3 regions of the Vibrio neonatus genome follow, and region 2 is predicted to be linked to each of the others. Evidence: predicted binding sites of a transcription regulator. Region 2 holds the regulator's gene; each other region holds the start of a gene.
The links. Region 2 encodes CRP, which controls carbon source genes, mostly activating them, when cyclic AMP is high. Its sites were predicted from a motif close to TGTGANNNNNNTCACA; they were not measured.

Region 1 (2,208 bases), 680 kb from region 2:
CGCTCTCGCACGGATTACAAACGTCAATTAGCCATCATGGATTTGGATATTCAAGTCAGTAATATTGAAATCAGCTCCCGCGTGCAATCACGTATCGAGCAAATCAAAGACGTGATATCTGTTAAGCGTCTTGGCTAACTTATTTGTATCAAATCGTAAATTTACTAAGCCCCTTATTAGGGGCTTTTTTATCAATAAATTGGAACTCCCATGTCATCTGAAACCGCAAACACTTCGGCAAACTCCATTCAACAACTGCTTACAATCATGGCTACGCTACGAGACCCAAAGCAGGGCTGTCCGTGGGATATTAAGCAAGATTTCGATAGCATAGTGCCGCACACCATCGAAGAAACTTACGAAGTCGTGGATGCTATTCACAACAAAGACTGGAATAATCTAAAAGAAGAGTTAGGCGATCTACTGTTTCAAGTGATCTTCTATTCGCAAATGGCTAAAGAGCAACAGCTATTTGATTTTGGCGATGTGGTTGATGTACTCAATGAAAAACTAGTGCGCCGTCATCCGCATGTCTTTTCTGGTGCCAAATTTGCTAACGAACAAGAAATTAATGACAACTGGGAAGCGGAAAAAGCGAAAGAAAAAGCCCAGCTAGGCAATGTTGAAAAAAGTATTCTAGACTCTGTACCAAAGTCTTTGCCGGCATTAAGTCGCGCCAATAAAATCCAAAAACGATGTGCTAAACACGGTTTTGATTGGGATAGTATTGGGCCGGTGGTGGATAAAGTGCATGAAGAAGTACAAGAAGTTTTAGATGAAGCACTGCAAGTCACGGTTGAACAAAACAAAGTGGAAGATGAGCTAGGCGATCTGTTATTTGCTACCGTCAACCTTGTTAGACACTTGAATTGCAACCCAGAAGTTGCGCTGGCTAAAGCCAATAATAAGTTTGAACGTCGCTTTAAAGCCGTAGAGCAAAAAGTGCGCGAACAAGGTAAATTATTGGACGAGTGTGATCTAGAATATTTAGATTCGCTGTGGGACTTAGTGAAGCTAGATGAACGGAAGTAAAATCGCCGAAACAGGCTGATTTGATTTGAAGCAAAAAATTAAAAAAAGGCTTGTGATAAGTTTCACGTTGTGGCGATAAAGGGCTTCTGGTATATTTACATCCCGTCTAGAAGATATCCATTTCCCTCATTCAACCAATTTCAGGTTAAACATGACGACAAATTACATTTTTGTTACTGGCGGGGTTGTTTCCTCACTCGGTAAAGGTATTGCAGCAGCATCATTGGCTGCTATTTTAGAAGCTCGTGGTCTTAAAGTGACCATGATGAAGCTTGACCCTTACATCAACGTTGATCCGGGTACTATGAGCCCGACTCAGCATGGTGAAGTGTTTGTCACGGAAGATGGCGCTGAAACTGACCTTGACCTTGGTCACTACGAAAGATTCATTCGTACCAAGATGACCAAGCGCAACAACTTTACTGCAGGTCGTGTTTACTCAGACGTACTAGCAGCTGAACGTCGCGGTGATTACTTAGGTGCGACTATTCAGGTTATCCCTCACATTACTAATGCGATAAAAGACCGCGTAATCGTAGGCTCTAAAGGCCACGACGTGGCTATCGTTGAAGTGGGTGGCACAGTCGGTGATATTGAGTCTCTACCATTTATGGAAGCGATTCGTCAGCTAGCGGTTGAATTAGGCCGTGAGCGTGCGATGTTCATGCACTTGACTCTAGTTCCTTACCTAGCCGCTGCGGGTGAAGTGAAAACCAAACCAACTCAGCACTCAGTTAAAGAGTTGCTATCAATTGGTATTCAACCAGATATTCTTGTTTGCCGTAGTGACCGTATGGTTCCTGCAAACGAGCGTAAGAAAATTGCTTTGTTCTGTAACGTACAAGAAAAAGCAGTTATCTCAATGAAAGATGTAGATTCAATCTACAAGATCCCACAACTTATCAAATCTCAAGGTCTAGATGATCTTGTTTGTACTCGTTTTGGTATTGAAGCTCCAGAAGCTGATTTGTCTGAATGGGAACAAGTTATCTATGAAGAAGCTAACCCAACGGGTGAAGTGACCATTGGTATGGTGGGTAAATACATCGAATTACCAGACGCTTATAAGTCAGTTAACGAAGCATTAAAACATGCAGGGTTGAAAAACCGTCTTAACGTCCATATTAAGTATGTAGATTCACAAGATGTTGAAAGCAAAGGTACTGAAGTACTGGC
Region 2 (2,208 bases):
GACACCTCAAACCCACTTAACGCCAAAGGCATTCCAAGCTTAGATGAAAGCTTTGTAGTGATTCGTATGCGCGGCTTTAAAAACGTCGACTTCCCTTACCTTCTCGCCATGATTGATGGCTCATTTATGTCACGACATAACACCTTAGTTGTGCCCGGCGGTAAGATGAGTTTCGCCATGGAACTCATTATTCGCCCTATATTGCAACAACTGCTAGAGACAGGAAAGATAGGCTAAGGTCCGACCTTAATCACACTCTTTAATAAGAGTGTGATTAAGGGCACGCTTTTGTGTGAAAATTCAACAGGTCATGACGATCAAAATCAAGAAATTTCGCTAAAAAAAAGTTACTATTCGTACTGCAAAAAATTAAACGTAGTAGCAGCAACTACACCCCTCGCCCCTTAGATGGCGATGTCTGGGGACATAATTATACTCGCTGAGAGAGGAAGATAAGAATATGGTTTTAGGTAAACCTCAAACAGATCCAACTTTAGAGTGGTTTTTGTCACATTGCCACATCCACAAATACCCTTCAAAAAGCACATTGATCCACGCTGGCGAAAAAGCGGAAACTCTTTACTACATCGTAAAAGGTTCTGTAGCAGTACTGATTAAAGATGAAGAAGGGAAAGAAATGATTCTTTCTTACCTTAACCAAGGTGATTTCATCGGTGAGCTAGGTCTTTTTGAAGATGATCAAGAGCGTACCGCATGGGTTCGTGCTAAATCTCCATGTGAGGTTGCTGAAATCTCATTCAAGAAATTCCGTCAGCTAATCCAAGTTAATCCAGACATCCTAATGCGTCTTTCTTCGCAAATGGCTAACCGTCTGCAAGTGACAAGTCAAAAAGTAGGTGACCTTGCGTTCCTAGACGTGACTGGTCGTATTGCTCAGACTCTGCTTAACCTTGCAAAACAACCTGACGCAATGACTCACCCAGACGGCATGCAAATTAAGATCACTCGTCAAGAAATTGGCCAGATCGTAGGTTGTTCTCGTGAGACTGTAGGTCGTATCTTGAAGATGCTTGAAGAGCAAAACCTGATTTCTGCACACGGTAAAACTATTGTGGTTTACGGTACTCGTTAATCAACTTTAGCTTCAAATACTAAAACCGCTGTTATTCAACAGCGGTTTTTTATTGCCTGCACTTCTAATATTCCATTTAATAACGTGTTATTTACCACTATTGGTGCTTTCAAAAATCTTATCGGCTGACGCCTCGACAAAGCCTTGATAAAGCTGACCTTGTCTATCTTTATAACGCTTGGCAAACTCATAAAACCCACCCGGTACGGTTTGTATACCATCGGTAAACGTAACCTCTACCTTATCTGCCATGGTTGAAGATTGTTCTAACAACACCTCAGGTGTCCCTTTCACTTCACCGCCAGAAGCATTGATGGCGAACTGCTTTTCTTGCAAAAAGGCATTCACCTCACTCACCTCAGCAAACTGCGCCAGTTGGTTAACACTAACGGTAAAGTGATTTGCCCCATAACCATGTGCGGCAACCCATGCGGCGTATTCACTCTCTTGTGCTAATTGCTGATATTGCTCAAAGCTTAAATCCCACAAGCGTCCGCCATGCAAAAAGTTAGAACCCACAAGTTGTTGTGACTCTATTTGCTCAATCAATTGCCTGACAATGGCCTGCAATTCATCTGAGCACTGCTCTAGTTGTAATTGACTAATAAAGACTTTGGGAAAGTCAGGCTGTGGGTGCTGATAGTGCTTCGCCACCAATTTTTTGGCTTTGAACACATAGTCTCCGCCTTCTTGATAACCAAGATCGAGAAAGGGCTGTGCTAAAGCATCTAAGCCAACGGGCGAACAAGCAAAAGTTCGCAATGCAATATGATCATTAATCAAAGCTTTATCTTGCTTTAATAATTCGTGGATCACCTGCGACGATGGGCAGAGCCTGCCATTAAAGTCATCCCACAATAGGTCAAATAGCTTTTGTACACCCATAACCCCTCCTTGTAGCCAAACGCAATTACTAGTCAAACAAATGGTTAGTTGAGCAGATGGTTAGTCGAACTCAATTCCCGGAGATAATGTTTCCGGGAGAATTGGCGCATCACCTTGGATAGACGCCATTGGATAAGCACAATAGTCTGCAGCATAGAACGCACTCGGTCTTAAATTACCCGATGCTCCCGGCCCGCCAAATGGTGCATCGCCACTGGCTCCTGTAATGG
Region 3 (2,208 bases), 890 kb from region 2:
CATAACTGTTGATCGAGAGACCAACCGACTTCAAGTGGGGAAACGCTGACCACGAAATCAAGTTCACGCTCGGGATTGGTTTCAATCCAGCGGGCGAGGGGAGCGCCTTTGTCTCGTGATGGCTCGGCCATTAACTGCCAAACCTTGGCCAAATTTTCTAGCCTTTGTAAAAAGAAGCCTGCTTCGGCAAGAGCCGGTTCAGCTAGGCGAGGAGAGACTTCGCCATCTTTAATTCTTTCACTTATCAGATCGGTTATCTTGGCTAGTGCTTGAGCGGCTTTAGTACAAACGGTCTTAAGCTCTTTACTTTGTTCTACGAGCCACTGCGGTAATTCACCGTGTTCAAAGCGCAGTCGATTCTCTTTAAATCCAGCGGGATCTAATTGACGAGCAACGTTGTTTAAACTTGGGATGATCTCAGCAATCGAGTTTTGTAGCTCTGTAAGAAAACGGTCGACACGTTTGGCATCGGCTAGTGATGAAATCTTAGTGCTGCTTTTATTGAGCGTTTCTAGCCATGCAGCGGCACCTTTTAAACTGGCCGATGCCGAGGAGTGATCACGCGCCACTTTAGGTAAATGATGGGCTTCATCAAACACATAAATGGTATTTTCAGGCTCTGAGAGGATGACGCCGCCACCGAGATCTAAATCAGCCATGACTAAACTGTGGTTTGCAATAACCACATCGGCTTTATCCAGTTCCGAGCGTGCTTTTTGAAATGGACAACCCCTGTGCGCGGGGAGGCCGTTATTACAACTGTGTTTGTCACTGACACTACTTTGCCATACTTCGTCTTTTATTGGTTTTGGCCAAGAGTCACGGTCGCCATCCCATTTATTTTCAGACAAGGCTTTATACATTCTTTCAAGTAGCTCTATGTCTGATTTTTTCGGCTTAGTTTCAAACATGGCTATTTGTCCGTCATCAGCGCCGGATGCGGCAGCCAGTTTTTCTGCGCAACAATAACGTTGACGTCCTTTTGCCAAAATAAATGAAAATTCAAAATCCACAAGACGGCGGTATAAAGGTAAATCTTTATTTATAAGCTGCTCTTGAAGGGCAACGGTGGCGGTGGAAATAACCACTTTGCGGTTATTAAACTTTGCGACAGGGATTGCCGCCATTAAATAAGCAAGGGATTTACCGATTCCGGTGCCAGCTTCAGCAACAATCAAACGGTTACTTTTATGGTACTCACCACAAAGGGTTTTCGTGATCTCTGCAACTAAGTAATTTTGTGCTCGACGGGGAATAAAATTATCCAGTTGATGATGCAGATTTTTGTAGCTGTGGCGTATTGCTTCTTGGATTTTGGGATTCATTTTTTATCAGACAGTGACATGCTGACGCCATAATAACACATCTATACAGGCTACATACGCAATACAAGAATGTAGTTCGATAAAGAATTCTTGTGATTTGCGTCACAAAAATATCAAGCGAAATGGCAGTATTAAAAAGTTCATATTTTATGTTCGGCTTATTATCGACTAGATATAAATACTTTCATTGTGAAACTTATAACACTTATCTATCGTTCTGATTCTAGAATGACTTCCATATATGGAATATTATATTGCGAAAAGTGCAATTTAAAGAGTTGTTAAGCTTGTGTGTTTTTATCGTAGAAAAATGTGAATTTGCGCGTTGAAATCCCATAACCTTTTGTTTTTTAATGATTTTTATATTTATTTTTGTTGTTTTAGGGTTTGTTGACACTGCTTTATAAAAATTGCAATGTAGCAACACTTTCAGAGGGTAAGCAGATACGAAGATATCTCGCCTTTTGGGTGATTATAAAAATAACTAAATAAACTAAAGAATCACATAGGGTTCGAGTTAAAGGAATAAGGACGTAAATTAACATGAAAAAAACACTATTAGCACTAACAGTTGCTTCTCTAGCTGCAACTTCTGTTAACGCTGCAGAAATCTATAAGTCTGAAGACGGCGCTGTAGACTTTTACGGTCAACTTCGTCAAGAGCTTGAATTTAGAGACTCTGCTGACCATAAAGCAGACCTTAGCTCTGGTTCATCACGCGCTGGTGTTCAAGGTCACTACTCTGTTACTGATTCAGTAGACGTTATCGGCCTAGTTGAGCTAGGTGTTGGTGACGGCGATATCACTAACCGTCAACACTACGTTGGTTTTTCTGGTGACTTCGGTACAGTAGAATTCGGTAAGCAGTGGACTGTTTCTGATG

Region 1: a site for CRP is predicted at 1,084-1,099, ahead of OCU38_RS10490 (CTP synthase). Genes of this name have one in related genera too.
Region 3: a site for CRP is predicted at 1,417-1,432, ahead of dinG (ATP-dependent DNA helicase DinG). Genes of this name have one in related genera too.

What each region holds. Positions count from the first base shown of each region.
Region 1 covers NZ_AP024885.1:2,269,319-2,271,526, reverse strand. Annotated here, with positions in the region: gene relA (GTP diphosphokinase) at 1-138, shown strand, start outside; gene mazG (nucleoside triphosphate pyrophosphohydrolase) at 211-1,032, shown strand; gene OCU38_RS10490 (CTP synthase) at 1,184-2,208, shown strand, end outside.
Region 2 covers NZ_AP024885.1:206,041-208,248, reverse strand. Annotated here, with positions in the region: gene OCU38_RS00975 (phosphoribulokinase) at 1-237, shown strand, start outside; gene crp (cAMP-activated global transcriptional regulator CRP) at 461-1,093, shown strand; gene OCU38_RS00965 (DUF1338 domain-containing protein) at 1,181-1,978, opposite strand; gene astD (succinylglutamate-semialdehyde dehydrogenase) at 2,039-2,208, opposite strand, start outside.
Region 3 covers NZ_AP024885.1:1,094,036-1,096,243, forward strand. Annotated here, with positions in the region: gene dinG (ATP-dependent DNA helicase DinG) at 1-1,325, opposite strand, end outside; gene OCU38_RS05065 (porin) at 1,869-2,208, shown strand, end outside.